Regions from separate parts of the Bradyrhizobium sediminis genome, predicted to be linked through region 2. Evidence: predicted binding sites of a transcription regulator. Region 2 holds the regulator's gene; the other holds the start of a gene.
What was found. Region 2 encodes PhoB, which activates phosphate uptake and scavenging genes when phosphate is short. Its sites were predicted from a motif close to TGTCATNNANCTGTCAT; they were not measured.

Region 1 (15,544 bases), 1.8 Mb from region 2:
CGGTCGAGCGCATCCAGTGGCGGCGCACGAGCGTGCGCCGCCGGAACGCGGACAGCCTTTCCTGGCGGGCGGCGACAACGGCCACTACCCGTCCTCCTGGTACAGCAAGGCCAAAAAGCCGGTGAGGCCGCCCACACACACGGGCAGCCACGCCGAAGCGATCGGATGCATCAACTCAGCCTTGCTCAAATCCTCAGTTACTTTCGACAGAACGTAGAGCAGAAAGCCCGCGCCCACGCCACTCAAAACCATCTTTTGCACGCCGCCGAAGCGGAAGAAGCGCAGGCTCACCGAGGCCGCCAGCATCACCATTGCGGCCAGCAAAAACGGCTGCGCAATGAGCTTGTGGTACTGCAACCGGTACCCGGCGGTCGCAAATCCGGAACTTTCGGATGATCGGATATAGCCCGGTAGTTGCCAAAAAGACACAGTTTCGGGGGTCGAAAAACTGTTGCGGACCTGGGCGGGGGTCAGGGTGGTGGGGATGAAGAAGGCTTCCTGGTCGACCGGGGGGGCGTCGAGGGAGAATCGGCGCGCTGATTTGAATGCCCAGCGGCCTTCCTCGAGGGATGCCTCGCGCGCCTCGATTCGTTCCTTGAACTGGAAGTCGTTATCGAACCTGAACACCGTCAACCCGGTCAGCCGGACGCCCTGCTGCTCGCTGCGGGCGGCATTGATGATCCATTGGCCGTCGTTGCTGACCTGGTTGAGCCAGAAGCCGGAAGCATCCTGGATCCCGCCGCCGGGAGCGGAGCCGAACAGTTCCGCCTCCATCCGCTTGGAGAGTTCGCGCAAGTTGGCGGACATCGGATTGTAGGCGACGGTCGCCAGGGCCCCGAGCACGATCGAGCTTGCCAGCGCCGGGGCAATGAACTGCCATGCCGAAACGCCGGCGGCGCGGGCGACCACGAGTTCGAGCCGCCGCGACAGCGCGAGATAGCAGGTCATCGCCCCGATCAGGACGCAGAACGGCATCATCTTTTCGAGCAGTTGCGGGACGCGGTACAGCGACGTTTGCGCGACCGTGATGGCGGAGGCCGAAGCCAGCCCCGACGTCTTTCTGACCATTTCGATGTAATCGACCAGCACGAGCAGCAGGAAAATGCTCAAGAACACGCCGACCGCCGAGATCACGAAGCGGCCGGCAAAATATCGCCCGAGCGTGTTGGTCATCATGCTCATGCTGTGGCGGGCCGCCCGAACAGCCGAAGGATACGCTCGTTCGACCTGTTGATGGCTTCCATCAGGGCCGCGGGCGGTTCCACCACCACGCCGGCCAGGATCATCCACATCCCGCCGCCGATCGCCGCGAACAGCATCAGGTACTGAACGAGGGCGGCGAGCGGCTGTTTCACCGTCATGACGGAGCAGGCGAATCCCGCCATGCGCAACCCGAACACGGCGAAGATCGAACCGCCGATCGAAAAATTCCGGCTCTGGCGCGTCGTGCGCGGCGTGCCGAGGAACGCGAAAGTCAAAGCCGCGAATGCGAAGGGGTAGAGCGGCGCGAGGAAGCGGTCGTGCAATTCGGCGCGGAACTGTCCGGGCAATTGCTGGTAAACCGGATCGTCAGGGGAGGGCGACAGCAATTCCCAGATGTAGCGTTCGCGGATTCCGAGCGTGAAGTCGCGGCCCTTCTGGAATTTCGACATGTCGAAGGCGTAACGGCCGAACGCCACCAGCGCTGGATCGCGCTTGCCGGCCTCGAAACGTTCGAGATTGCCGTCCTCGAGCACCAGGTACGAGCCGCTCTCGTTCTTCAGGATCGTTCCATGATCGGCAATGATGGTGATGCGTTCCTTCGGGTCGCGGCGGTCGTCGACAAAGATGCCGGCGAGGATGCCGCCCGGCTGGCGCTCGCGGATGCGGATCGTGAGGTTCTGGTCGAGCTGGGCGAAGCGGCCGGGCTGCAGAATGTTGGTGAGCACGTCGGCGGTGATCTCGGCGTCCCACTGCTTGATCCGGCGCATGCCGTCGGGCGCCATGTAGGAGGCGATGAAGGCGACCAGGAGCGCCACCACGCAGGTGGCGTAGAAGAACGGGCGGAACAGCCGGAATGGCGAGAAGCCCGCCGCATTCATCACGATGATCTCGGAGTCGGTCGCGAGCTTGTTCAGGGTATGCGAGATCGCGATCATCAGGGCGATCGGCGCAATGATCAGCACCAGCGCGGGAATCACCAGACCGGTGATGCCGAGAAAGGTGACGATGGTCTGGCCCTGGCTGGTCATCAGGTCGATGCCGCGCAACGCCTGCGTAATCCAGATCACCCCTGTCAGGCTGACCAGAATCAGCGCAAACGACGCCAGCGTCGTGCGAAAAATGTACTTGTCGATCGACCCCATCGCTACCGCACGATCCCACCTTGCGAGCCAAAACCGCGGTTCGCGACCACTCCCGAGACCGGGATCCCCTTTGGCCGCGCCGCAGTCGTCCTGCCGGCTCACAGTCTCACTACCATCCCTTTGATCCGTCAACAAAATGGCTGAGCCAAGGCACGTTCCAGATATGGTTAATAATTCGCGTTATGTGGCTCTGGAGCCACTGCGGCGCTTGGCAGCGCGGCGGCGGACAGGCCATAGTGCTGCGGACCACGCTCTTGACGGATGTGCAGCACAGCCGAAGGAGCCATTTGAAACACCGCCTGGCGGATTCCCGACCCAGCGACAGCCCTGATTCTTGGAGGATTTGCCCATGTCCGACGCCGTCAAGGTCGGCTTCGTTCCGTTTTCCACCGCCCCGCGCGGCATTCTCGTGGTGTTTTGCGACGACACGCTGAAATTCGGCGCGGAAACGCGCAAGGTGCTGGGGGCGGCGGCCGATACCGTCAAGCGGGCGGCGGATGCCAACCGATTCAAGGGCAAGAGCGGCTCCACGCTCGATATTCTGGCGCCGGAGGCGCTCAAGGCCTCCCGCCTGATCGTCGTCGGCGCCGGCAAGCTCTCAGCCCTCAAGGACAACGATTTTCTCAAGTTCGGCGGCGCGGCCGCCGGCAAGCTGCTCGGCGGCAATGCCGCCGTGATGATCGTGGCGGAATTGCCCGATGGGGTGATGAATCCGGAGCAGGCGGCTGCGGTGGCTTCGGGGCTGCGGCTGCGCGCCTATAAATTCGATCGCTACAAGACCAAAAAGAAGGACGGCGAGGACGCCGCCGTGCGCGCCGAAGTTTCGCTCGCGGTCGGCGATGTGGCCGCTGCGCGGAAGGCCTTTGCGCCGCGTGCGCACGTCGTCGACGGCGTCATCATGGCGCGCGAGCTCGTCAATGAGCCGCCGAACGTGCTTTATCCGGTGGAATTCGCGCGCCGCGCCAGCCAGCTCAAGAAGCTCGGCGTCGATGTCGAGGTCCTCGACGTCAAGGCAATGACCAAACTCGGCATGGGCGCGTTGCTGGGTGTCGCCCAGGGCTCGACCCAGCCCGGCCGGATGGTGGTGATGCGTTGGAACGGCGGCAAGAAAGGTGAGCAGCCGGTCGCCTTCGTCGGCAAGGGGGTCTGCTTCGACACCGGCGGCATTTCGATCAAGCCCGCGGGCAGCATGGAGGACATGAAGGGCGACATGGGCGGTGCGGCTTGCGTGGTCGGACTGATGCATGCGCTGGCGGCGCGGAAGGCCAAGCTCAATGTGGTCGGCGCCATCGGCCTGGTCGAGAACATGCCCGACGGCAATGCGCAGCGCCCCGGCGATATCGTGACCTCGATGTCCGGCCAGACCATCGAGATCATCAACACCGACGCCGAGGGCCGTCTGGTGCTGGCCGACGTGCTCTGGTACGTGGCGAAGAAGTTCAAGCCGAAATTCATGGTCGATCTGGCAACGCTGACCGGCGCCATCATGGTGGCGCTCGGTACCGAATATGCCGGCCTATTCTCCAACAACGACGAACTGGCCGAACGGCTGACCAAGGCCGGGTTGACCACGGGGGAGCGGGTCTGGCGCATGCCGCTCGGTCCGGAATATGACAAACAGATCGACTCGCAGTTCGCCGACATGAAGAACACCGGCACCCGCCACGGCGGCTCGATCACCGCCGCGCAGTTCCTGCAGCGTTTCGTCGACGACACGCCGTGGGCGCACCTCGACGTCGCGGGAACGGCGATGGGCGCGCCGAAATCCGAGATCAATCAAAGCTGGGGCTCGGGCTACGGCGTTCGCCTGCTGGATCGGCTGGTCGCCGAGTATTACGAAGCCAGGAAATAGCTGAAGTAAATAGCAGAAAACCGATGACCGAAGTCTTGTTCTACCATCTGCAGGACATGTTGCTGGAGAACGTGTTGCCGCCGTTGCTCGAGAAATCGCTCGAGCGCGGCTGGCGGGTGGTGGTGCAGTCGACGTCGGAAGAGCGCGCCGACGCGCTCGACGCCCATTTGTGGACCTATCGCGACGATTCATTCCTGCCGCACACCACCTGGCGCGCCGCCGATGCGCAGGATCAGCCGATCGTGCTGGCGGTCGAGGAGGGCAATCCGAACCGGGCCAATGTGAGGTTTCTGATCGACAGCGCCGCTTTGCCCGCGGACTCCCACATCTACGATCGGGTGGTCCTGGTCTTCAACGGCGACGACGACAACGCGCTGACGGCGGCGCGGGGCGCCTGGACCGATTGCAGGTCGCGGGGGTTCGAGGTCACCTATTGGCAGGCCGACGAGCGCGGCCGGTGGCAGCGGCGGGAATAGCGATCTCAGGCAATTAATGATAATCTGCAGTTTCGGCCCGGGCGTTTGGACAAAGCCATGGTCGTGCCGCAAAGTGATGGTGGGACAATCGCTTAGACGACAGGGTTGGGAACTTAGGTAATCGTGCGCGATCAAGACCTTCATCGGAAACGCCTGCTGGCGTTGCTCCTGCTGGCCCCCATGATGGCGGGCTGCTCGGGCGCGTCCAACATGTTTTCCTCCGATCTGCTGTCGAAAGACGCGGAATGGTTTTCGCGCTCCGGCCGGATCTTCACCCGAAACATTTCGATTGAAACGGCGCCGTTGAGCCCGGAGAAGCCGGTGACGGCCGAGGATCTGGTGAGCGCCGATGGGGCGTGCCCGGGAATGGCGCCTCCCGGTGGACCGGCGGACGCCAACGCCCTGACCGACGGCGCGGCCGGCGCGCCGGTGGTGCCCTCGACGCGGGGAACGGTGGCGCTCGGCCATACCGAATGCGACGTCGTGCGCGGCATCGGTGCACCCGCCAGCGTCAGTCTCTCCAACAACGCGCGTGGCGACCGGGAGGCGGTCGTCACCTACACGCAGGGACAACGCGCCGGCATCTATACCTTCACCGCGGGGCGGCTGACCTCGATCGAACGCGGACCGGAGCCGGTGATGCCGAAGACGGCAAAGCCGAAAGCGAAGAAGAAACCGGCCGCGACCTGATCGTCGCCGGCGCGCTTCCTCCCGATCGGCGGTGAATGGGCTCAGCCCGCCGCTTCGTCATATTGCGAACTCGCCGCCAGCCATTCTTCCTCGGCACGCTGCAGCGCGCTCTCGGCGCCGGCCCGCGCCTTGCTGAGCTGGGCGGCCTGTTTCGGGTCGCGCCTGAACAGATCCGGCAGCGCCAGCGCGGTGTCGATCTTGGCAATGATGCCGTTGATGCGCGCGATCTCGGCCTCGGCGTCGGAAATCTTCTGCTTCAGCGGTACGCGCTTCTCGGTCCTGGCACGCTGCGGCTTGTCGCGGCCGCCGCCGCGGTCGTTGTCGGCGCGGTCGCGCGAATTGGTGCGCATGCCGCGCGCCGACAACACCATGCGCCGGTAATCGTCGAGGTCGCCGTCATAGGTCGTGACCGCATGATCGGCCACCACCCACAATTGGTCGGCGCAGGCCTCGATCAGATAGCGGTCATGGGAGACCATGATGACGGCACCGGGAAAATCGTTGATCGCTTCCGCGAGCGCCGCGCGGCTGTCGATATCCAGATGGTTGGTCGGCTCGTCGAGAATGATCATGTTGGGGGCGGAAAAGGTCGCAAGGCCCAGCAGCAGCCGGGCTTTCTCGCCGCCCGACAGGCTCTTCACCAGGGTGTCGCCGGCCTTGCCGGAAAAGCCGATCGCGCCCACACGCGCGCGCACCTTGCTCTCCGGCGCGTCCGGCATCAGCTTGCGGACGTGATCGTAGGCCGAGCCGTCGAGATTGAGCTCGTCGACCTGATGCTGCGCGAAATATCCGACCGACAGCTTTTCCGCGCGGGTGACATGACCGGAGAACGGCGCCAGCTTGTTGGCCAGCAGCTTGACCAGCGTCGACTTGCCGTTGCCGTTGGAGCCGAGCAGGGCGATGCGATCGTCGGTATCGATGCGCAGGGTGACGCGATTGAGCACCGGCCTTGTCGGATCGTAACCGACCGAGACGTTGTCGACCGCGATGATCGGCGGCGACAGCATCTTCTCCGGCGCCGGAAATGAAATCTCGCGCACATCCTGCGTCACCAGCGCGGTGACCGGTTTCATCCGCTCCAGCATCTTGACGCGGGACTGCGCCTGGCGGGCTTTCGATGCCTTGGCCTTGAAGCGATCGACAAAGGCCTGCAGCCGCTTGCGTTCGTCGGCCTGCCGCTTGGCGTGCTTGGCGTCGAGCATCTCGCGCGTGGCGCGTTGTTCCTCGAACGAGGAGTAGGTGCCCTTGTACAGCGTCAGCTTGCCGCGATCGAGGTGCAGGATCTGGTCGACCGAGGTGTCGAGCAGATCGCGGTCATGGCTGATGACGATCACGGTTCGCGGATAGTTGGCCAGATGATCCTCGAGCCACAGCGTGCCTTCGAGATCGAGGTAGTTGGTGGGCTCGTCCAGCAGCAGCAGATCGGGCGCCGAAAACAACGTCGCCGCCAGCGCGACGCGCATCCGCCAGCCGCCGGAAAATTCCGAACAGGACCGCGCCTGGTCGGCGGTGGAGAATCCGAGGCCGCTGAGGATCGCCGCGGCGCGGGCCGGCGCCGAATGCGCATCGATATCGACGAGACGGGTTTGAATGTCGGCGATGCGCGAAGGATCGTGCGCGGTCTCGGCTTCGGCCAGCAGCGCATCGCGCTCCAGGTCGGCCTTCAGCACGACCTCGATCAGGCTCTCCGGACCGTCGGGCGCTTCCTGCGCGAGGCTGCCGATGCGCCAGCGCGGCGGGATGGTGATAGTCCCGCTTTCGGTCGGCAACTCGCCGCGGATCGCGTGAAACAGCGTCGATTTGCCGACGCCGTTGCGGCCGACAAAACCCACGCGTGCGCCGGGCACGATCTGAACCGAGCTGTTGTCGATCAACAGCCGTCCGGCAATCCGGACCGAAATGTCTGATATTGAAAGCATGCGGCGTTGTCACCGCTGCCGTCCAAAAACGCAACCTGTTAATTGAGCCGAATAGCCTCTGCGCGGGCTCCCGATGCTGCAATTATAGCCTGGTTCGGCCGCATTCGCCGGCCGGCTCTGTCAAATCGATCGGCTGGTTTCGCGCTCGGCAGTTCGTGACGAAGTTCCGCCTGGCGGTGGTTGCATCGAGGTGATGTTCGAGAACGGCCCCGGCCGCGGGGCGCGGCCGAGGCTGCATTCGTCGGAAGGGGCTCAATAGCAGCGATTCACCAGGCGCCAGCGGGGTCCCCACGGAGTCGGTACCAATCGCCGCACATAGCAGCCGCCATAGCCGTAACCGTAGGCCGGGCCGCCGACGACGATGCGCGGACCGCCCCAGCCCCAGCCGCGGTGCCAGCCACCATGCCAGCCATGACCGCCCCAGGCGGAGGCGGAGGTCGGCGCCAGCGCGGCCGCACCCAGCGAAGCCGCGGCAACGGCAACAAGCGAGAGTTTGCGTAACATGGTCGTCTCCTCAGGGTTCGGCGCTGTCAGCGCGCGGTGGAGTTGCTGCCCCGTAACGCCCCCGCATTCGCAAAGGCGCCCGGTCGATCGAAGCCTACCCCTGGGAACGTGAACGAAACCGGGACGCCGGTGTCAGAGAGGGTTCATATTCGTGAAATTGCTGTCATTTCGGCGCCGCCGGATCGCAGGGCGCGGCCCCGCGACATATCGCCTGATCGCTTGCCGTTCCCGGACGGCCGCTTGCCGTTCCCGGATGGCGCCGATATAAGCGCCGCAACTCCCTCCACCGCTATTCAAGGACGAGATCATGGCGATTGAACGCACCTTTTCGATTATCAAGCCCGACGCGACCGCGCGCAATCTGACGGGCGCGATCAACGCGGTGATCGAGAAGGCGGGACTACGGATCGTGGCCCAGAAGCGCATCCGCATGACTCGCGAGCAGGCCGAAACCTTCTACGCGGTCCACAAGGCGCGTCCGTTTTTCGGCGAACTGGTGGACTTCATGATTTCCGGACCGGTCGTGGTCCAGGTGCTCGAAGGCGAGGGCGCCGTGCTTCGGCATCGCGACGTCATGGGTGCAACCGATCCATCCAAGGCGGCCGAAGGAACCATCCGCAAGCTGTACGCGAATTCGATCGGCGAAAATTCCGTGCATGGCTCCGATGCCCCCGAGACGGCGGCGATCGAAATCGCTCAATTCTTCGCGGGCAACGAAATCGTAGGCTGATTGAACCCGGCAGCGGCAGATAATAGCCGCAGAGACGGCCATCCGGCCGAGAGGGACGCGCTGTGAACTGGCTGTTGCAAATTTTCGATCCGGCGACCATCGGAGCGTTCTTTACTCAGTTCCAGAGCGAGATGCAGCAGCCGGCCTTCTGGGTGGCGGTCGGCAAGATCATCTGGATCAACGTGCTGCTGTCGGGCGACAACGCGCTGGTGATCGCGCTGGCGTGCCGTGCGCTGGAGCCGCGCCAGCGGCTTTGGGGCATGATCTTCGGCGCCGCCGCGGCCGTGGTGTTGCGCATCATCTTCACTTTCATCGTCGCGACCTTGATGGCGCTGCCGTTCCTGAAGCTGGTCGGCGGACTGGCGCTGATCGTGATTGCCGCCAAGCTATTGGTGCCTGAAGACGAGGACGAGGAAGGCGTACAGTCGGCCTCGCATCTCTGGGCCGCAGTTCAGATCGTCGTGGTCGCCGACATCGTCATGAGCCTCGACAACGTGATCGCGGTCGCCGCCGCGGCGAAGGGCAGCGTCCCGTTGCTCGTGCTCGGCCTTGCCATCAGTATTCCCCTGATCGTCGCCGGGGCGGCGCTGATCATGGCGCTGCTCACCCGGTTGCCGATCCTGGTATGGGCCGGCGCCGCCTTGCTGGGCTGGATCGCCGGCGAGGTGATCGCGAGCGATCCGGCTGTCCAACCGGTGTTGCACGTCATCTTCGACGGCCCGGTCGGCGTCAAGCTCGACGCCTTGCTGGCGCTGTTCGGCGTGTCGCCGCGCTTTACCGGCGGCGGTCACGGCGCCGAGGTGGTTTGCGGCCTGATCGGCATTGTCATCGTGCTGGCCGCCGGATCGATCTGGCGGAAGCGCAAGCTGCAGGGCGGCGAGCATGCAGCGTCGCATGCCGCGGATGAGGCGGCGCAGACGATCGATCGGCCGTAAGTCGGGGCGATCGGGCTCCTTATCAGCTCCGCACGATCGATCCGGAGCGGCCGACCAGCCGCGCCAGCTGCTTGAACCGGCTGCCGACGCGATCGGCGACGAGATCGACCATTCGGTGCTCGAACACCAGCATCAGCTTGCGGCCCCGGCTTCGGAAATGGGTCAGCGGCAAGACGCCCGGCCGTGCCGCCGAGATCAGATGGGCGACGCGAAATACCGCGCCGAGCAGGCGGGCGCGCTCGATCATGGCCGGCGGCACCAGTTCCCGGATCACCGTCGGCGGTTCATTCTGTTCGCTCAGGCCCGCATAGCGGTAGAACACCGACAGCGCGACGAACGCCCGGCCCTGATGGCTGATCGAACCGAAATTTCCGTTGGTGATGAGATTGAGGGTCTGCTCGCCCCGATGGTCGGGATGCACCCGCCATCCGATGTCCGACAGCAGGCAGGCGGCGTGCCGCAGGCGGCGATCCTCGTCGGTTTCCTTCAGCCTGACGACCCGGACCAGGCGATCGGTCCATTCGATCAATTCCTCCGCATGGCGTGCGGATCGCGACAGCAACTCGTTCAGGGTCTGCGCGGCGCAGATCAATCCATCCTTGGAGCGCTCGGCCTGCGGCAGCATCGCGTAAAGCAGGCCCTCGCGCACGCCGAAGGTCGAGAACACGATGGTCTTCGGCTTGGCGACGCGAATGATGTATTCGAGCACGAGGGCTGCATAGGTCAGCAGCGGCCGTCTGGCGTCGGCGACAACCTCGATATTGGCCAGCATGTTGGCTGAAGCGAGACGGCGCAGGCGCTGCGCGAAATCCAGCGCATCCGCCGCCGGAAGCGAATAGCCATGCATCACCCCCAGCGGATAACCGCTCTGGACGATGTGAATGCGCGCCAGCGCCCGCCACGTTCCTCCGACCGCATAGAAGGTGCGGCCGCGGCCGGCCTTGAGCTGCGCAACGTCGGCAAGGTCGTTCCTGACGATGCGTTCGGCGCGCTTCAACGACTTGTGCGAGATATCCTGCAGCGCCAGGCTTCCGAGCCGGAGCGTCACGCCACGGCGAACGCGGTTGCCGTGCACGTCGATCAGCTCCAGCGAACCGCCGCCGAGATCGCCGACGATGCCATCCGGGTTATGGACGCCGGAAACGACGCCCAGCGCGGACAGCTGCGCCTCGCGCGGACCCGACAGGATCTCGATCGGACAGCCGCAAATGCGCTCGGCCCTGGCGATGAAATCGGGGCCGTTGCTGGCGTCGCGACAGGCGGCGGTGGCGATGGCGTGGACGCGGCCGACCTTCATCACCCGGCACAGCGCGCGAAAACGCCGCAACGAGGTGAGGGCCTTGGCGACGGCGTCCGGCGCCAGCAGCCCGGTGGTCTGAACCTCGCGGCCGAGGCCGCACAAAGCCTTCTCGTTGAAGATCGTGGTCAGGCTGCGCGCCATCGATTCGTAGACGACGAGACGCACCGAATTCGAGCCGATGTCGATGACCGCGACGCTGGACGCGCGCTTGCGCGGCCGCTTCACCGCGTGGACCCCTTATGAGGACTGATGGCGCTCGGTACGGCGCGTGAGGCGGCGCGGTGAAGATTCCTTGAGCGACTTTCCACGGCCTGACAGACTCGGATGCGTCATGAAGTAATTGTGCAGATTGAACGGCTCTTCGCCCTTCGCGGCCTTCATACGCGTTGACGACCCATCCGGCAACAACTGCCAGCTCTGCTCGTTGTCCTTGAGATTCGCGACCATGATTTGCTCGAGAACCTGCTGATGCACCGTGGGATTTTGCAGCGGACAGAGGACTTCGACGCGCCGGTCGAGGTTGCGCGGCATCATGTCGGCGGAGGAGATATACACAGCAGCTTTTGCGCTGGGCAGGCCCTGTCCCATCCCGAAGCAGTAGATTCGGCCGTGTTCGAGAAAGCGGCCGATGATCGACTTGACCCGGATGTTTTCCGAAAGTCCGGGGATGCCGGGCCGCAGGCAGCAAATTCCGCGCACGATCAGCTCGATTGGCACGCCGGCCTGTGACGCCTCATAGAGCGCGTCGATGATGTCGGGATCGACCAGCGAGTTCATCTTCAGCCAGATTCCCGCCGGCTTGCCGTGACGGGCAAAGTTGGTCTCGCCGCGGATATGTTCGAGCATCCGCTTGCGCAATGTCAGCGGCGACACCGCCATCTTCTCGATGTCGCTCGGTTCGGCATAGCCGGTGATGTAGTTGAACACCCGTGCTGCGTCGCGCCCGATGATCGGATCCGACGTGAAGTAGGACAGGTCGGTGTAGATGCGCGCAGTCACCGGATGATAGTTGCCGGTGCCGGTATGGACGTAGGTGGTGAGGCTGCCGCCCTCGCGGCGCACGATCAGCGACAGCTTGGCGTGGGTCTTCAATTCGATGAAGCCGTACACCACCTGGACACCGGCGCGTTCGAGGTCGCGCGCCCAGCGGATGTTGGCCTCCTCGTCGAACCGCGCCTTGAGTTCGACCAGCGCGGTCACCGACTTTCCGGCTTCCGCGGCCTCCGCGAGTGCGCGCACGATCGGCGAGTTGTTCGAGGTGCGATACAGCGTCTGCTTGATCGCGACGACGTCGGGATCGCGGGCGGCCTGCTGCAGGAACTGCACGACGACGTCGAACGATTCGTAAGGATGATGAACGATCAGGTCCTTCTGCCGGATCGCCGCGAAGATATCGCCGCCATGATCGCGCACGCGTTCGGGGTGGCGCGGCACATAAGGAGGGAATTCGAGATCGGGCCGGTCGAGCCGGGTCAGTTGCGACAGCTCGTTCATCGCCAGCACGCCGTCGACCAGCAACACCTCGTCGTCGGAGGCGGAAAGCGCCCGCTGCACGAACGCCCGCAGCTCTTCCGGCATATTGGCCTCGATCTCGAGCCGGATCACCGATCCCCGCCGACGCCGCTTCAGAGCGGTTTCGAACAGCCGGACCAGGTCTTCCGCCTCTTCCTCGATCTCCAGTTCGCTGTCGCGGATGATGCGGAAGGCGCCCTGGCCCTTGACGGTATAGCCGGGGAACAGCCGGCCGATGAACAGGCCGGTGGCCTGTTCGAGCGTAATCAACCGCACCGCGCCGTCCTTGGTCGCGGGCAAGCGGATGAAGCGGTCGATCTTGCCGGGCATGCGGATCAGCGCGTTCATCGGCTTGCCGTCGGCAGTCCGCGCCAGCTGCAGTGCCACGGTGAAGCCGAGGCTCGGGATGAACGGAAACGGATGCGCCGGATCGATCGCCAGCGGCGTCAGCAACGGGAAAATATTGTGGAGGAAATGGTCCTCGATCCAGGCTCGCTCGGTCTTGGTGACATCGCGGCCGTCGACCAGAACGATGCCGACGTCGGCCAGGATGCCGCGCAGATCGCGCCAGATGGCCTGCTGGTCGCTGGCGAGCTTTGATACCGCCTCGTTGATCAGCACCAGCTGCTCGGCCGGGGTCAGGCCGTCGGGGCTGCGCTCGGCAATGCCCTCGCGCACCTGGGCCTTGATGCCGGCGACCCGGACCATGAAGAATTCGTCAAGGTTATTGGCGGAAATCGACAGGAACCGGACCCGCTCCAGCGCGGGATGGCCGGGATTGACGGATTCCTCGAGCACCCGGCGATTGAAATGCAGCCAGGAAAGCTCGCGATTGATGAAGCGTTCGGGGCTGGAAGCGATCGCCGGAGCCGTCTCGGCTTCTGTCTCTTTCTCTTTGATTACAATGGGTTGTGAGGATTCCATAAAGTTTAAGTCCATCCCGGCGCCCGGCTTGCGCGATTCCGTTCGAATGCGGCAGCAGAGCATGTGTTATCGCGATGACGTTTCAATGACATTGATGTTCTCGCCCGTTGCGCCGTCAAGATGGCGCAACGCCCCGGGGGATCTAGGCGTTGCGCAGCAATTCGGCAGCCAGCGCCCGGGTCACCGGACGGCCTAGCCGCAGGGCTTCGGCGTCGAGCATTTCGACAGCCTGGCGTACGGCCGCATAGGAACGTTCGATCCGGGTGGCGAGATAGCCAACCACGGTTTCGTCGACGCTGAGCTGCCGGTCGGCGCAAAATTTGACGATCAGGGCACGAAACAGTTGATCGTCAGGCGGCAACAGCGACACCGCCGGTACCGCGCGCAGGCGTGACCGCAGATCGCGCAACTCGACGGCAAACGCCGATGGCGGTTCGCGCGCGGTGATCAGGACGAACGCCTCGTCCTCGCGCGCCAGATTCATCAGGTGGAACAGCGCCCGTTCATCGACATCAGACGGTCTGAGGTCCTCGACCACCAGCGCCCCCGTCGCCAGCGCGCCGGGCACGGCGGCCGCGGTCAGCGCATGCGCCGAAATCGAGCGGGCGCCGGCTTGCTCGGCCCAGATCGCGGCGAGATGGCTCTTGCCGGAGCCCTCCGGGCCGACCAGCAGCATGATGCGGTTCGGCCATTCCGGCCAACTGTCGACCAGCGCCAGGGCCGCCTCGTTGGCGGGGCCTTCGAGAAAATTGTCGCGGGTCAGGCTCTCTGCGTGCGGCAGCGCGAATGCAAGCTGACGAGGTTGAACGCGGGCCGCCACGAGAAAGTTCTCCATGCCGGCACCGGCCGGCGCATACCTATAGCGCTTTCAGGCGAAGTGGACACCGGTTCGCCGCGAGAAAAGCGCTTCGAAACAAGGCCTCTATTTTACGTCGATCGTACTCATATGCCGCACCCACTCCACCAGATAGAGGGATACGGAAACCAGCGTAAACACCGTGACGAAACCCATCAGGATCAGATCATAGGGCGTCGGATTGAAGCCGAAGCCCAGCGCCGCGAGCACCAGTGCCGCGAACGCCACCTGCGCCACCGTATTGAGCTTCGATACCATCAACGGCTTCATCGGGATCGGCTTGCCGAACAACCATGACACAATCACGGCGGCGACGATCATGATGTCGCGCGAGACCACGAGGATGACCAGCCAGCGCGGCACCGCGCCCCAGATTCCGAGCGCGACGTAGATCGAGACCAGGAGGGCCTTGTCGGCGAGCGGGTCGAGCAGGGCGCCCAGTTCGCTCGCCATATTGAAGCGCTTGGCGAGGAAGCCATCGACCGCGTCGCTGACGCCGGCGATGATGAAGATCGCAAAGGCGATTTCCATCTGGTTGGAGGCGATCGCCCAGACGATGACCGGCACCAGCAGGATGCGGCCCAGCGTAATGATGTTCGGAATACTCAACTCGGCGCTTCCCGGCTACCGGCCTGATTTCGCGTATGATCCGGCCCTTTGCAGCCCAGACCGGTTCTTGTCTACATAGTATATGCTGATGCCGCTTGCGAGCCATTGCACATCAGCGGAATCCGACGTAACCAGCCGCCGTCATCTGGATTAGGGCATGATCGACCGCAAAAACGGGCTCACTTACGCGGATTCGGGCGTCGATATCGATGCGGGCAATCGTCTGGTCGATCTCATCAAGCCGATGGTTCGCGCCACCGCGCGCGCCGGCGCCGACGCCGAAATCGGCGGGTTCGGCGGGTTGTTCGACCTCAAGGCCGCCGGCTTCAAGGACCCGGTGCTGGTGGCGGCCACCGACGGCGTCGGCACCAAGGTCAAGATCGCCATCGAGACCGGCCTGCATGGCGGCATCGGCATCGACCTGGTGGCGATGTCGGTCAACGACCTCGTGGTGCAGGGCGCCGAACCGCTGTTCTTCCTGGACTATTTCGCCTGCGGCAAGCTCGATCCGGAGGCCACCGCCGTGATCGTCGCCGGCATCGCCGAGGGCTGCCGGGAATCCGGCTGCGCCCTGATCGGCGGCGAGACCGCGGAAATGCCCGGGCTCTACAAGGATGGCGATTACGACCTCGCCGGTTTTGCGGTCGGCGCCGCCGAGCGCGGCACCTTGCTGCCGCGGCCCGACATCGCCGCCGGCGACGCGGTGATCGGGCTTGCCTCGTCGGGCGTGCATTCCAACGGGTTTTCACTGGTCCGCAAGATCGTCGAGGTGTCGGGCCTCGGATTTGAGGCCAAGGCGCCATTTTCGCCGGTCATGACGCTCGGCGGCGCGCTGCTGGCGCCGACCCGGCTCTATGTCCGGTCATGCCTGCGCGCGATCCGCGAGACCGGC
Region 2 (15,544 bases):
GATCTTCCGACCATCCAGAAGAAGCTCAACCTGCATTACACGCTGTCGCTCGACCTGTTCGGCTCGGAGGTGTCGACCAACGCGGCCAACGCCTTCAATGCCGGCATCAAGGGCCGCTATCACGAGACCCAGATCAAGGACGATCACCAACTCAAGAACGACACCTATCCGGTGCTCAAGCTGGTCAACGGCGAGATCAAGCGCGTCGACGAGCCGGCGCTCACCGCGCTCAACATGCGGCTGCGCGACGACTACAGCCAGGACTGCGTCAAGGGCCTGCTGCGCTGGAACAAGATCATCTCGACATCAGGCTACGACTTCAAGCTGACGCTGCCGAACGTCGCGTTCCATCGCCAGATCGGCGAGTTCAAGGACGTCCATGCCACGCCCGACGGCCTCCTGATCGACGACGCCACCTGGAACAAGCGCCGCAACGATTGGCTGCCTTCGCCCGACGACGGCGACTTCATCGCCTCGCTGATGCAGCCGGTGACCGAGATCGGCGGCTTCGCGCCCTGGATCTCGCCGCCCAAGGTCGGCATCGACAACAAGCCCGGCGATTTCGAGTATGTGAAGATCGAGACGTGAGTGAGTTGGCGCATGGCGAGTAGCGAATGGAGGAACTTCCATTCGCCATTCGTTACCCGCCATTCACCCGTCGTCGCCCCTCAGTCCCAGCCCTCGCCCTTGATCCCCGGATTGGCGTAGACGATGCCGCCGTCGACCGCGATGGTGGCGCCGACCACGTAATCGCCGGCGCGCGAGGCGAGATAGATCGCCGCCCCCGCCATGTCCTCGTCGGTGCCGATGCGGCCCGACGGCACCCGCGTCGACACCTCGTCGGCATTGTCGCGCGCCGCCTTGTTCATGTCGGACTTGAACGGCCCCGGCGCGATCGCGGTCACCACGATGTGGTCGCGGATCAGTTTCACCGCCATCCGCCGGGTCAGGTGAATCAGGCCCGCTTTGCTCGCGGCGTAGGAATAGGTCTCCATCGGGTTGACGAAGATGCCGTCGATGGAAGCGATATTGATCACCTTGCCGGGCTTGTCCGCGGTGGCGGCGGCGCGCAAGGGTGCGGCCAGCGCCTTGGTGAGAAAGAACGGCGTCTTGACGTTGAGGTTCATCACCTTGTCCCAGCCGCTCTCCGGAAATTCGTCGAAATCGGCCCCCCAGGCCGCACCCGCATTGTTGACGAGGATGTCGAGCTTCGGTTCGCGCTTCCTGATCTCCGCCGCCAGCATGTCGATGCCGGCCATGGTAGAAATATCGATCGGCAGCGCGATGCATTCGCCGCCATATTCGGCCGAAAGCTGCTTCGCCGTCGCTTCGCAGGCTGCGGCCTTGCGCGCGGTGATGTAGACCTTGGCGGCGCCCTGCGCGAGAAACCCGGCCGCGATCATCTTGCCGATGCCGCGCGATCCCCCGGTCACCAGCGCAATGCGGCCCTTCAGCGAAAACAGATCCTTGAACATGATGCCCTCCCTTCGGTTTGGCCATGGTTCTGGGCGGAAGGTGATTATGTGTCAAGAAAGGGTGCTTAGCTCCGACCTCATCCTGAGGAGCCGCGCTCTTGCGCGGCGTCTCGAAGGACGAGGGCGGCCCATCCTTCGAGACGCGCGCCAGGGCGCGCTCCTCAGGATGAGGTCGGAGCATGCTGGGAGAGGTGCGTAGGACCAAATCACGCCGCGTCGATGCGCCGAAAGCCGTTCCACACCGCGGTGGCCGCGCCTGAGGTCAGCACGGGAAGAATCCGCGCGTCCTGGTAGTTGCCGTTGAGCGAGACCCGCTGCAGCGCGGTCAGGTGATCGGCGCTTTCGGGAAAGATCATGCCCGGCCGCGTCGTCACCGCGGTCTTGAAACCGGCCGCGCGCGCCAGCGCGAATTCGCGCGGGCCGGCCGCGATCCGGTCGCCATAGGGATAGGCGAGATGCAGCACGGGACGCTGCAGCGCGTCTTCGATCCGCGCGCGGCTTACCGCCATTTCACGGCCCGCCGTTTCCTCGGTCTGCCGCGCCAGATTGCAATGGGTGATGGTGTGTGCGCCGATCGTGACCAGCGGCTCGTCGGCGAACGGCTTCAATTCATCCCAGGACATGCAGAGCTCGCGGCAAATCGCGCTCTCGTCGACGCCGTGATGCGCGCACAATGCCGTGATCTCGCGCGCAACGTCGATCTCGCCGGGCAGCGAGCGCAGCCAGTCGTGCATGCGGTCGAACGCCGCCTGCTTGGCGGCCGGGGTGGAAGTATCGAGGCGGGTCGCAACGTCGCCGATCCTGGCCTCGATCGAGGCGGCCTTGGCGATCACCCGCTCCAGCGCCACCCACCATAGCCGCCCGGCGCCTTCGGCGAAATCGCTGGCGACATAGACGGCAAGGGGTGCGTCAAACTCGCGCATCACGGGCAGCGCGAAATCCCGGTTGTCCCGATAGCCGTCGTCGAGGGTGAAGCAGGCGAAACGCCGCGAAAAATTGCGTTCGATCAGCCGCCGGTGCACTTCGTCCATGGTGATGACGTCGACGTCATGCGACTGCAGGTGCATCAGCATCGTGCGCAGGAAGTCGGGGGTGACCTCGAGGTGGTGGTTGGGCTGGAAATCGCCGTCGCGAGCCGGGCGGACGTGGTGCAGCATGAAGATGGCGCCGACGCCCGCGAAGATCGGCCGCATCAGATAATGCGCGCCGGTAAAATACAGTGCTTCCAGGCCAGCCCGGATCACGTTGTTGCGTAGCTGCTTCATTCCAGGTCGGGCCTGTTGGGACGTGCGCCTGAAGCTAGCGGGTGACCGCTGAAGAAACTGTTAGCCGGCGTGCGCCCCGACACCGTACAATTTTCGTGTTATTTCCAGTTTGACAGCCTCGCAAGGGTTTGTTTTCTCTCTGTTCTCCGGTGTGCCGGTGCCCCTTCTTTGTTTCCGAAGTTCGTGTCATGGGGTTGCCGCGATAGCTCACGAATTTCGGAAAATGGGGCGCCAGGCCCCGCAGGACGCCAATGCACGGACTTTTCAGGTGGAGCAGCAAATGGTGGCCGGGCACAATTCCACTGGTCGTCTTTTGGGCCATCGCGGCCTGGACCAGCACCCCGCCGTTGGAAGCCGATCTGGCGGCGCGCTCTAATGCCGCACTCAAGGATACCGTGCTCGACAAGCGGCGGATCGCGGTAGCCGGCCGCGACGTCACCTTTGCGGCCGACGCATTTTCCGAACAAGGCCGTCAGAGCGCGGTGGCGTCGGTCGAAGCCGTGCCGGGTGTGCGGCAGGTCAATGACGAAACCCGGCTGGTCCCCGAGGCCAAGCCGTTCGTCTGGTCGGCCGAACGGGACGTCGTCCGGGTCACATTGGGCGGCAGTTCGCCCCTGCCGGCCAGTAAGGCCAGGTTGTTCGAGGCCGCCCGAACGGCGCTCGGCGGGGTCGAGGTGGTCGACCGGATGAATTTGTCGCGGGGCGCGCCGCCGCGTTTCGACAATGCTGCGCTGCTGCTGCTCGATCAGATCGGGAAATTGAAGGACGGCAAGATCACGATTTCGGACGACAAGGTCAGCCTTTCCGGCATGGCGCGCGACCTCGGCGGCCGGGAAGCCATCGCCGCGGCGCTGAAAAATCTCCCCGAGGGGTTTTCGGTCGCCGCCAACGAGATCAAGGCGCCGCCCTATGTGTTCCAGGCCTACAAGGACCCGGTCGCGGTGACGGTGACGCTGACCGGCTATGTGCCCGACAACAACGTCCATGCGGCGATCGCGGTCGCGGCCGGGCGCAAGTTCTTCAACGAAAAGGTGGTCGACAACCTCAAGGCCAGCGTCGGCGCACCCTCGGGCTTCACCAGCGCGGTGGTGCCGGCGCTGGGGGCGCTGTCACGGCTGTCGACCGGCACGCTGGTGGTGTCCGACCGGGAAGTGAAGCTTTCCGGCGACGCCCTCTACGAAGCCGCCGCGGTCCAGATCCGCGCCGGCCTGGGCAAGGATTTCCCGCAAGGCTGGCAGTTCAAGCCTGAAATTTCGGTCAAGCCCGCGGCGGCGCCGGTGGATGCCACCGTCTGCCAGCAGCTGTTTGCGAACTTGCTGGCCAAGGCGAAAATCCGCTTCGAATCCGGCAGCGACGCCATCAATGCGGATTCGGCGGGACTGCTCGACCGCCTGGTCGAAACCGCGCAGCGCTGTCCGACCGCCAATATCGAGATTGCAGGGCATACCGACGGCGCCGGCGAGACGGCCGCCAACCAGACGCTGTCCGAAAAGCGCGCGCAGGCGGTGATGGATTTTCTGGTCAAGGCGGGCCTGCCCGCCAACCGGTTCACCCCGGTCGGCTACGGCAGCACCCAGCCGGTGGCGTCGAACGATACCGAAGACGGCAAGGCGCAGAACCGCCGCATCGAATTCGTGGTGAGGTAACGCGGATGGCCTATCTCGTGACATTCCACTGGGGCTGGCTGTTGGCGTCGCTGCTGCTGGGCTTTGCCATGGGCTGGATTGCGGTGGTCCAGCGCGGCCAGGGCGTGTCGAAGGTGCTGGCGCGATGGCTGGCGGGATTGGCGGCGGCGCTGGTCGCCGCGGCGGTCGCGCGCGTGATCCCCGGCCGCCCCGGCTATTGGCTCGACCTCGGCCTGGTCATGTTTGCCGTGTATCTGGCCGGCTGCGCGGTGGGATCCTGGCTGCGCGACTGGGTGGTCTCGCGGCCCAAGCCAGCGGCATGATGTCACGAAAATTTCATTGCCGCCGCGCAGTCTCGCAGGCCACCGGATCGGCCGGCCGGAGCGAATACCGCAAAAACTGTCCATCTGGTGTCACGAATTCCCCCTAATATATTGAAGGAACGCGTTTTATTTCGGCTTGCGCGAATTCCACTCCGGCTCAAAACGCGCTACCACTCCAATTCAGGGAGCAGGCGTGGCGCCGGGGCGGCAGAGATCGTCAGGCAGCCGCCGTCGTGGGATCGCAGTTAGAGGTGGAGATGCTGGAAGCAATACGCAGGGCGATCTCGTTTCTGCGCCAGAAGCAAATCCTGCACAAGCTAGGTGTTGTGATCAGCATCACGGTGATCGGCATCGCTTGCTACGTGCTCTATCACATGCTGCGCGGCATCGACACCAACGAGGTGATCGGCGCCATCAAGGCCACCGAGCCGCGCCAGATCGTGCTGGCGGCGCTGTTCGTGGCGGCGGGATATTTCACCCTGACATTCTATGACCTGTTCGCGGTCCGCGCGATCGGCCATTGCGAGGTTCCCTACCGCGTCAACGCGCTCGCCGCGTTTACCTCCTATTCGATCGGGCATAATGTCGGCGCCAGCGTCTTTACCGGCGGCGCGGTGCGCTACCGGATCTATTCCGCATGGGGATTGAATGCGATCGACGTCGCCAAGATCTGCTTCCTGGCCGGCCTGACATTCTGGCTGGGCAATGCCGCGGTGCTCGGGCTCGGCATCGCCTATCATCCGGAAGCCGCAGCCTCGATCGACCAGCTGCCGCCCTGGCTGAACCGGCTGGCCGCGTTCGCCGTCATCATCGGGCTGGTGTCCTATGTGGCCTGGGTCTGGGTGCAACCGAGGGGGGTCGGCCGCGGGCCCTGGACCGTGACGCTGCCGGGCGGGCCGCTGACGCTGCTGCAGATCGCGATCGGCATCGTCGATCTCAGCTTTTGCGCGCTGGCGATGTACGTGCTGGTGCCGGATGAACCCAATGTCGGCTTCGTCGTGGTCGCGGTGATCTTCGTGTCGGCGACGCTTCTGGGCTTCGCCAGCCATTCCCCCGGCGGGCTCGGGGTGTTCGACGCGGCCATGCTGGTCGGCCTGTGGCAGATGGACCGTGAACAACTGCTGGCGGGGATGCTGCTGTTTCGCGTTCTCTATTACCTTGCGCCGTTCGTCATATCTGTAATCCTGCTGACGTTCCGGGAAGTCGTCCTCGGCGCGCGGATGAAGCGGCTGCGCCGGGCGGAGCCCGGCCCCGAGGTGACGCCGAAACACGGGGCGGTATACGCGCGCGAGCGCGGGGAAACCGGAACCACGTGACCTACCCGAACGGGAAGAGAGCCGGCCCGATGGCGTTGCACGATTCTTCTCCTGCTTCCTTTTTCTCGCCGTGGCCGGACCGGCTGCGGCATTCAGCCATCATCCTGCTGGCCGCGGCTCTCGCTCTGACGGTGCTGGTCGTATTCGGCGACCTGGCGCCGTTGCGTGCCGCGGCGGTTTTCTTCTGCATCGGCGCGGCTGCGCTGGTGCCGTGGCGGCTGCATGGCGACGTGGCGTCCCGGGAAGATGTCCGCGCGGCCAATCCGGTCGAAGCCGCAGCCGTCAGCGCCGTCGTCGCCGGCATGCCGGATCCGGCCGTGCTGCTCGACCGCGCCGGCCGCGTCCTCCACCTCAATGCGGCGGCGGCGCAGCTTGCGCCGGCGCTGCGCAAGAACGAGCTCGCGCAATTCGCGCTGCGCTCGCCCGAGATCATCACCGCATTGCGCGAGGCCATCGCCACCACGGAATCCAGGCGCGCGACCTATCTCGATCATGTGCCGGTCGACCGCTGGATGGAGCTGATCATCACCCCGGTGCCGGTGCCGACGCTGTTCGGCGGCACCGAAAAATGCATGCTGATGACGTTCCACGACCAGACGCCGCTGCGCCGGGTCGAGGAGATGCGCGCCGATTTCGTCGCCAATGCCAGCCATGAACTGCGCACGCCGCTGGCGGCGCTGTCGGGCTTCATCGACACGCTGCAGGGCCCGGCCAGGGACGACGCCAAGGCGCGCGAGCGCTTTCTCGGCATCATGCACGCCCAGGCCACGCGGATGGCGCGGCTGATCGACGACCTGTTGTCGCTGTCGCGGGTCGAACTGTCGGCGCATGTCCGCCCCGACACGCTGGTGGATATCGTGCCCATCATCCGTCAGGTCGCGGACGGGCTGGAGCCCTTGGCGCGCGAACGTCAGGTCGCCATCGACATCGACCTGCCGGATACGCCGGTGGTGATCGCCGGCGATCGCGAGGAGCTGCTGCGGCTGTTCGAGAATCTGGTCGAGAACGCGCTGAAATACGGCGCCTCCGGCGGCAAGGTGATCGTCTCGCTGGTCTCGGCGGTGTCGGGCGAAGGCCAGCCGGAAGTCCGGGTCATGGTGCGCGATTTCGGCCCCGGCATCGCGCCGGAACACCTGCCGCGGCTGACCGAGCGGTTCTACCGGGTCGATGTCGGCGACAGCCGCGCCCAGGGCGGTACCGGGCTTGGTTTATCGCTGGTGAAACATATTCTTAACCGCCATCGCGGCCGACTGTTGATCGAAAGCGTGCCCAAGCAGGGCGCCACCTTTACCGCCGCTTTTCCCCAGTCGAAGACTTCGGAATCGGCATAAATACAAGCGATTTCAATTGCTTGTCACTGTCATCCAACTGTCACGAAAGCTTCGTAAAAGCAAACGTGTACCGATCCTAAACGGACCGGCGTGAGCGCAGTCGGGCGCGTCAGGCGCTTCGCTCACCCATATGGAGACAGCCATGAATTTCATGAAAGCGATCGTCGCTGCCGGCCTGGTCGCCGCATCGACGTCGGCATTCGCCGCCGACATCACGGGCGCGGGCGCTACGTTCCCGTTCCCGCTCTATTCGAAATGGGCCGACGCCTACAAGAAGGAGACCGGCAACGGCCTGAACTATCAGTCGATCGGCTCCGGCGCCGGCATCAAGCAGATCGTGGCCAAGACCGTGACGTTCGGTGCCAGCGACATGCCGCTGAAGCCGGAGCAGCTCGAAAAGGAGGGGATGATTCAATGGCCGCAGGCGATGGGCGCCCTGGTGCCGGTCGTGAACCTCGAAGGCATCAAGCCGGGTGAGCTGGTGTTTTCCGGCGAACTGCTCGGCGACATCTATCTGGGCAAGGTCAAGACCTGGAACGACCCCGCGATTGCCAAGCTCAATCCGAAGCTGAAGCTGCCCAGCGACGCCATCACCGTGGTGCGCCGCTCGGACGGCTCCGGCACCACGTTCCTCTGGACGGACTATCTCTCAAAGACCAACGCCGAGTGGAAGGCCAAGGCAGGTTCCGGCACCGCCGTCGAGTGGCCGACCGGCGTCGGCGCCAAGGGCAATGAAGGCGTCGCCGGCAATGTCAGCCAGACCAAGAATTCGATCGGCTATGTCGAATACGCCTATGCCAAGCAGAACAAGCTGACCTACGGCGCTGTCATCAACAAGGCCGGCAAGACCGTGCAGCCGACCGTTGCGGCATTCCAGGCTGCGGCGGCCAATGCCGACTGGGCCGGTGCCAAGAACTACTTCGTGATCCTGACCGACCAGCCCGGCGAAGCCTCATGGCCGATCACCGGCGCGACCTTCATCCTGATGCACAAGGAGCCCACCGACAAGGCGGCTTCGGGCGAAGCCATCAAGTTCTTCAAATGGGCCTTCGCCAAGGGCGCCAAGATGGCCGAGGAACTCGACTACATTCCGATGCCGGACTCCGTGGTCAAGCTGATCGAGAAGACCTGGTCGGCCGACATCAAGAGCTGAAGTGTTTCCGGAGGAGAGGTCCGCCTCTCCTCCGTCCTCTTCTGCCGGCGGCATCAGGCTCTGGCCGGCTCATGTCGAGTAGCATAAAGTGCAAAAGGGGATTGGCGTGGCAGACATGGCCGTTCAGAGCGATGTGATGGAAGCCAGCGGGCCTTACGATCGCGCCAGAGCCCTCAACGCGTTCAAATTCGGCGACGTCACCTTCTACTGGATCACCCGTGCCTGCGCGATCTCGGTGCTCCTGATCCTCGGCGGCATCATCCTGTCGCTGATCGCGGGCGCATGGCCTGCGATGAAGCAGTACGGTTTTTCCTTCCTGTTCACCGCGCGCTGGGCGCCGTCGGCCGACCCGCCGGTGCTCGGCGCGCTCGGTCCGATCTACGGCACGCTGGTCACCTCGGTCATCGCAATGCTGATCGCGATTCCGGTGGGGCTCGGCATTGCGATCTTCCTCACCGAGCTCTGTCCGCAATGGCTGCGCCGCCCGATCGGCATCGCCGTAGAGCTGCTCGCCGGCATCCCCTCGATCATCTACGGCATGTGGGGGTTCTTCGTGCTCGGCCCGTTCCTGGCCGATAGCTTCCAGCCGTTCATGATCCGCCTGTTCGACGGCGTCCCGGTGCTCGGCTCGATTTTCGCCGGCCCGCCGTCCTATCTCAGTCTGTTCAACGCGGCGCTGATTCTCGCGATCATGGTGCTGCCCTTCATCACCGCGATTTCGGTCGACGTATTCAAGACGGTGCCGCCGGTGTTGAAGGAAGCCGCCTACGGCGTCGGCTGCACCACCTGGGAAGTCGTCCGCAACGTGGTCATTCCCTACACCCGGGTCGGCGTGATCGGCGGCATCATGCTGGCGCTCGGCCGCGCGCTCGGCGAAACCATGGCGGTGACCTTCATCATCGGCAATGCCTTCCGCATCACGGGTTCGGTGTTTTCTCCGGGCACCACGATCTCGGCGGCGATCGCATCCGAATTCGCCGAGAGCGACGGGTTGCATCAGTCCGGCCTGATCATGCTCGGCCTGTTGTTGTTCGTATTGACCTTCTTGGTGCTGGCCTCGGCGCGGCTGATGCTGATGCGGCTGGAAAAGAAGGCGGGGAACTGACCATGAACCCGATTTACGTCCGCCGCCGCCGCTTCGATGTCGTTATCAAGTTCCTGTGCCTCGGCGCGGCAATCTTCGGCGTCACCTGGCTGGCCTTGATCCTGTTCACGCTGTTCTACAACGGCCTTGCCGGGCTCAATTGGCAGATCTTCACCCAGAACACCCCGCCGCCGGGGTCGACCGAAGGCGGTCTTCTCAACGCCATCACCGGTTCGATCATCATGACCGTGATCGGGGTCGGCATCGGCGCGCCGCTCGGCCTGTTCGCCGGCACCTATCTGGCCGAGTACGGCAGGAACGACCGGCTCACCTCGGTGATCCGCTTCATCAACGATATCCTCTTGAGCGCGCCCTCGATCATCATCGGCCTGTTCATCTACGGCGCCATCGTGGTGCCGATGGGCGGGTTCTCGGCCTTCGCCGGCTGCCTGGCGCTCGCCGTGATCGTCATTCCCGTGGTGGTGCGCACCACCGAGGACATGCTGCTCCTGGTGCCCAATCCGCTGCGCGAGGCGGCAAGCGCGCTGGGCCTGCCGCGTTCGCTGGTCATCAAGCGTATCGCCTACCGCGCCGCGCGCGCCGGCCTGATCACCGGCGTATTGCTGGCCACCGCCCGCGTCGCCGGCGAAACCGCGCCCTTGCTGTTCACCGCGCTCTCCAACCAGTTCTTCAGTCTGGATCTGACCAAGACCATGGCCAACCTGCCGGTCACCATCAACAACTTCGTGCAGAGCCCCTACGTCTACTGGAAGCAGCTCGCCTGGAGCGGGGCCCTGCTGATCACCCTGACCGTACTTGCCCTGAATATTGGCGCACGCATTCTCGGCGCCGAGAGGACCGCGAAATGAACGATCTTTCCGTATCGATGAGTACTGCGGGCGGACCCGTCCCGTCGGTGGTGTTGCCCGAGGCGCCGGCCAAGATTACCGCGCGCGGTCTGAATTTCTACTATGGCGAGCACCACGCGCTGAAGGACATCAACATCGCGCTCGGCACCCACCGCGTCACCGCCTTCATCGGGCCGTCCGGCTGCGGCAAGTCGACCCTGCTGCGGATCTTCAACCGGATGTACGATTTGTATCCGGGGCAACGCGCCACCGGCCAGGTGATGCTGGACCAGACCAACATCCTCGATCCCAGGCTCGATCTCAACCTGCTGCGGGCGCGCGTCGGCATGGTGTTCCAGAAGCCGACGCCGTTTCCGATGACGATCTACGAGAACATCGCGTTCGGCATCCGGCTCTATGAGAAGATCTCCAAATCGGAAATGGACGGCCGGGTCGAAAAGGCGCTGCGCGGCGGCGCGCTGTGGAACGAGGTCAAGGACAAGCTCAACGCCTCCGGTCTCAGCCTGTCCGGCGGCCAGCAGCAGCGGCTCTGCATCGCCCGCACCGTGGCGGTGCGGCCCGAGGTGATCCTGTTCGACGAGCCGTGCTCGGCGCTCGATCCGATTTCGACCGCCAAGATCGAGGAACTGATCACGGAACTGGCGGAGGACTACACCATCGCCATCGTCACCCATAATATGCAGCAGGCCGCGCGCGTCTCCGACAAGACCGCCTTCATGTATCTGGGCGAACTGGTCGAATTCGACGACACCAACAAGATCTTCACTTCGCCAAGCGACCGGCGCACCCAGGACTACATCACCGGCCGGTTCGGCTGAGGAGAGAAAAATGGCTTCTGAACACACCGCCAAGGCGTTCGACAGCGATCTGCAGGAATTGACCCGGCTGGTCTCGGAGATGGGCGGTCTCACCGAGCGCATGATCGTCGACTCCGTCGACGCGCTGATCCGCCGGGATGTCGCGCTCGGCAAGCGCGTCGTCGCCGCCGACGCCGAAATCGACCACCTGCAGCACGTCATCGAGGAACGCGCGGTGCTGACCATCGCCCGGCGTCAGCCGATGGCGGTGGACCTGCGCGAGATCGTCGGCGCCATGCGGGTCGCCATCGATCTGGAGCGGATCGGCGACCTCGCCAAGAACATCGGCAAGCGGGTCTCGGCGCTGGAGAGCGATTTCCAGCCCCTGAAACTGATCCGCGGCCTCGAGCACATGACCGACCTCGTGCAGGGCCAAATCAAATCCGTGCTCGACGCCTATGCGGCGCACGACCTGCCGGCGGCGATGAGCGTGTGGAAGGGCGACGAGGAGGTCGACGCCATCTGCACCTCGCTGTTCCGCGAGCTCCTGACCTACATGATGGAAGATCCGCGCAATATTTCGTTCTGCATCCATCTGATGTTCTGTGCCAAGAACATCGAGCGGATCGGCGATCACGCCACCAATATCGCGGAAACCGTGTTCTACATGATCGAAGGCCAGCAGATGGTCGACAAGCGCCCGAAAGGCGACATGACGACCTTTGCCGCGACCGTGCCGGACTGAAAGAGCGTCGCGTGAAGCGAATATCACAACAGAGAAGGCCAGGAATATGAGCGCGCGCATTATGGTGGTGGAAGACGAGGAAGCGCTCACCACGCTGTTGCGCTACAACCTCGATGCCGAAGGCTACGACGTCGAAACCGTCGGGCGCGGCGACGACGCCGACACGAGGCTGAAGGAGCGCGTGCCCGATCTGGTCGTGCTCGACTGGATGCTGCCCGGCCTGTCCGGCATCGAACTGTGCCGCCGCCTGCGGGCGCGGCCGGAGACGCGGCAGCTGCCGATCATCATGCTGACCGCGCGCGGCGAGGAGAGCGAGCGCGTGCGCGGGCTCGCCACCGGTGCCGACGATTACATCGTAAAACCCTTTTCGGTGCCGGAATTGCTGGCGCGGGTGAAGGGCCTGTTGCGCCGCGCCAGTCCCGAGCGGCTGGCCACCGTGCTGACCTATGGCGACCTCGAACTCGACCGCGAAAAGCGCCGCGTCGCGCGCTCCGGCCGCCCGATCGATCTCGGCCCGACCGAGTATCGCCTGCTGGAATTTTTCCTCGAGCATCCCGGGAGAGTGTTCAGCCGCGAGCAGCTGCTCGACAGCGTCTGGGGCCGCGACATCTATATCGACGAGCGCACCGTCGACGTGCACATCGGCCGCCTGCGCAAACTGCTCAACCCCGGCCGCGAGCAGGACCCGATCCGCACCGTCCGCGGCGCGGGTTATGCGCTGGACGACAGGTTCGCCAAGGCGGAGTAATTCCCAGCCGTCGTCCTCGCGAAAGCGAGGACCCAAAACCACCGATGTTGATTGTTTGAAAAGCTGGAGCACCAGCTCGGCATAACCACGAACATCCGTGGTTATGGGTCCCGGCGTTCGCCGGGACGACAAGTGTTGGATACAGCCGAGCTTACCGCGTCGGCTTCGCCGGTTGCCGGCGGCGGTCGCTGGCCGGCTGGTAGGCGATGCGCGAGTGGTGCGCGCAATAGGGCAGGCTGGTCAGCGCCTTGCCGCCGCAGAAGAAGAATTCCGGGCTCGAGGGATCGCCGACCGGCCAGTGGCAGGTGGCTTCGTTCAATTCCAGCAGCGACAGCCGCTGGCTCATCGGCACCACGTTGTCGTAGGCGATCGGATCCGGCTCCATCTCGACTTCGAAGGCATGGGCCAAGGCGGTATTGCCGCGCGACACCGGACGCGACACCCGCATCATGTGCTGGGCCGGGCGCGCCTTGCGTTGGCGGGGCGCGGCCGAGGTGGAGGGGCTCTTGGCGCGGCCGGACAGGCCGAGCCGGTGGACTTTGCCGATTACCGCATTCCGCGTCACATTTCCAAGTTCCGCGGCGATCTGGCTGGCCGAAAGTCCGGCCTCCCAGAGCTTTTTCAACTGCTCAACGCGATCGTCGGACCAGGTCAATACCGTCATCGCACTCTTCCCTTCGCGTCGCGCCGGCCAGTACGAGGGCGGCGCTGCGATGCCAAATCTCAAAAATCCCTGCCGGCAGAATCCCTTAGCCCTCGCCGGGCGCGAAAACCGCACCCGAACGTGTACGCTGAACACCAACGACTAGAGGATCAGAACCGCCGCAACGAGATGTCGTACCCGACAGCGGAGAAGCTACAATATGGCGTGACTCCCGCGCAAGAGTCAGCGCGGTTGCGTCCACATGTTCCGTCGCCCGGATATCGCCGCACCGCAATCTTACGGGCCATTTTGGCCTTCGCGTGACCGATTGACAGTTATCGCCGCGCGCCTAGAATGCTTCTCACGTGCCGCCCGAAAAGGCGGCACGTTTTGTTTTCCGGGACTTGTTGCGATGCAAATGGCGCCAATGCGCGCATCGTGGCCGGCCTAACCGTCAGTGATCGCCATGACCAAGAGCGCGACGTCGCATCTGCTCCCCGTATTCGCCAGGGTCGACCTCGGTTTCGAGCGTGGCGAGGGCGCGTGGCTGATCGCGACCAACGGCGAGCGTTATCTCGATTTCACCAGCGGCGTCGCGGTCAATGCGCTCGGCCATTGCCATCCGCATCTGGTCGCCGCATTGCAGGAGCAGGCCACAAAACTCTGGCACATGTCGAACCTGTTCAAGAGCCCGGACGGCGACAAGCTTGCCGCGCGGCTGTGCGAAGAGAGCTTTGCCGATTTCGTGTTCTTCTGCAATTCCGGCGCCGAAGCGATGGAATGCGCGATCAAGATCGCGCGCCGTTATCACGCCGCCAAGGGACACCCCGAACGCTATCGCCTCGTCACCTTCGAAGGCGCGTTCCACGGCCGCACGCTGGGGACGCTGGCGGCGACCGGCTCGGCGAAATATCTCGAAGGCTTCGGACCGCCGCTGGATGGCTTCGACCAGGTGCCGCATGGCGATCTCGAAGCGGTGAAGAAGGCGATCGGTCCGCAGACCGCGGGCATCCTGATCGAGCCGGTGCAGGGCGAGGGCGGCGTGCGCACCGCGCCGAATTCATTCTTCAAGGCGCTACGCCAGCTTTGCGACGACAACGGCCTGCTGCTGATCTTCGACGAGGTGCAGACCGGCATGGGCCGTACCGGCGATCTCTTTGCCTATAAGCGCCTCGGCGTGGTGCCCGACGTGATGCCGCTGGCCAAAGCGCTCGGCGGCGGTTTTCCGATCGGCGCCTGTCTCGCGTCCGCGGAGGCCGCCTCCGGCATGACGCCGGGTTCGCACGGCTCGACCTTCGGCGGCAATCCGCTGGCGGTCGCCGCCGCCAACGCGGTGCTCGATGTGATGCTGAAGCCCGGCTTCTTCGAGCACGTGCAGAAGATGTCGCTGCTGCTCAAGCAGAAGCTGGCTTCGGTGGTCGATCGTTATCCCGAGGTGCTCGCGGAAGTTCGCGGCGAAGGCCTCCTGGTCGGCGTCAAGGCGGTAGTGCCCTCGGGCGATCTGGTCACGGCGCTGCGCGACCAGAAACTGCTCACGGTCGGCGCCGGCGACAATGTGGTGCGGTTCCTGGCGCCGCTGATCGTGAGCGAAGCCGAGATCGAGGAATCCGTGAGCCGCCTCGAACGCGCCTGCATCGCGCTGTCGGGCGACCAGTTGAAGAAGGCGGCGGGGTGATGAGCAAGGCCCTTCGTCATTTCCTCGATATCAACGAATTGCCGCCCAAGGAGCTGCGCAACATGCTGGCCGCCAGCGTCGCCATGAAGGCGAAGCTGAAGGCGCATGAGAAATCCAAGAAGCCGCTCGAAGGCAAGACGCTGGCGATGATCTTCGAACGGCCCTCGACCCGCACGCGGGTATCGTTCGACGTCGGCATGCGCCAGCTCGGCGGTGAATCGATCATGCTGACCGGCGCGGAGATGCAGCTCGGCCGCGGCGAGACGATCGCCGACACCGCGCGCGTGCTGTCGCGCTACGTCGACGCCATCATGATCCGCATCCTCAACCACGATGCGCTGCTGGAACTCGCCGCCCACGCCACCGTGCCCGTGATCAACGGGCTGACGCGGCGCTCGCATCCCTGCCAGGTGATGGCGGATCTGATGACCTTCGAGGAGCATCGCGGCCCGATCGAGGGCCGCACCGTGGCCTGGACCGGTGACGACAACAACG

Region 1: a site for PhoB is predicted at 13,262-13,278, ahead of KMZ68_RS12085 (RNA degradosome polyphosphate kinase). Genes of this name have one in related genera too.

The regions. Positions count from the first base shown of each region.
Region 1 is NZ_CP076135.1:2,533,886-2,549,429, forward strand. It holds gene KMZ68_RS12030 (LPS-assembly protein LptD) at 1-13, opposite strand, end outside; gene lptG (LPS export ABC transporter permease LptG) at 85-1,182, opposite strand; gene lptF (LPS export ABC transporter permease LptF) at 1,179-2,345, opposite strand; gene KMZ68_RS12045 (leucyl aminopeptidase) at 2,695-4,197, shown strand; gene KMZ68_RS12050 (DNA polymerase III subunit chi) at 4,221-4,673, shown strand; gene KMZ68_RS12055 (hypothetical protein) at 4,854-5,363, shown strand; gene KMZ68_RS12060 (ABC-F family ATP-binding cassette domain-containing protein) at 5,405-7,282, opposite strand; gene KMZ68_RS12065 (sulfur globule protein precursor) at 7,535-7,786, opposite strand; gene ndk (nucleoside-diphosphate kinase) at 8,094-8,516, shown strand; gene KMZ68_RS12075 (TerC family protein) at 8,579-9,451, shown strand; gene ppx (exopolyphosphatase) at 9,474-10,976, opposite strand; gene KMZ68_RS12085 (RNA degradosome polyphosphate kinase) at 10,989-13,187, opposite strand; gene KMZ68_RS12090 (DnaA ATPase domain-containing protein) at 13,330-14,007, opposite strand; gene KMZ68_RS12095 (CDP-alcohol phosphatidyltransferase family protein) at 14,110-14,652, opposite strand; gene purM (phosphoribosylformylglycinamidine cyclo-ligase) at 14,810-15,544, shown strand, end outside.
Region 2 is NZ_CP076135.1:724,326-739,869, forward strand. It holds gene boxB (benzoyl-CoA 2,3-epoxidase subunit BoxB) at 1-588, shown strand, start outside; gene KMZ68_RS03475 (SDR family oxidoreductase) at 669-1,475, opposite strand; gene KMZ68_RS03480 (polysaccharide deacetylase family protein) at 1,682-2,740, opposite strand; gene KMZ68_RS03485 (OmpA family protein) at 2,992-4,386, shown strand; gene KMZ68_RS03490 (hypothetical protein) at 4,392-4,688, shown strand; gene KMZ68_RS03495 (lysylphosphatidylglycerol synthase domain-containing protein) at 4,946-6,004, shown strand; gene KMZ68_RS03500 (ATP-binding protein) at 6,034-7,335, shown strand; gene pstS (phosphate ABC transporter substrate-binding protein PstS) at 7,478-8,488, shown strand; gene pstC (phosphate ABC transporter permease subunit PstC) at 8,595-9,593, shown strand; gene pstA (phosphate ABC transporter permease PstA) at 9,596-10,441, shown strand; gene pstB (phosphate ABC transporter ATP-binding protein PstB) at 10,438-11,259, shown strand; gene phoU (phosphate signaling complex protein PhoU) at 11,270-11,983, shown strand; gene phoB (phosphate regulon transcriptional regulator PhoB) at 12,030-12,731, shown strand; gene KMZ68_RS03535 (GcrA family cell cycle regulator) at 12,883-13,395, opposite strand; gene KMZ68_RS03540 (aspartate aminotransferase family protein) at 13,841-15,049, shown strand; gene argF (ornithine carbamoyltransferase) at 15,049-15,544, shown strand, end outside.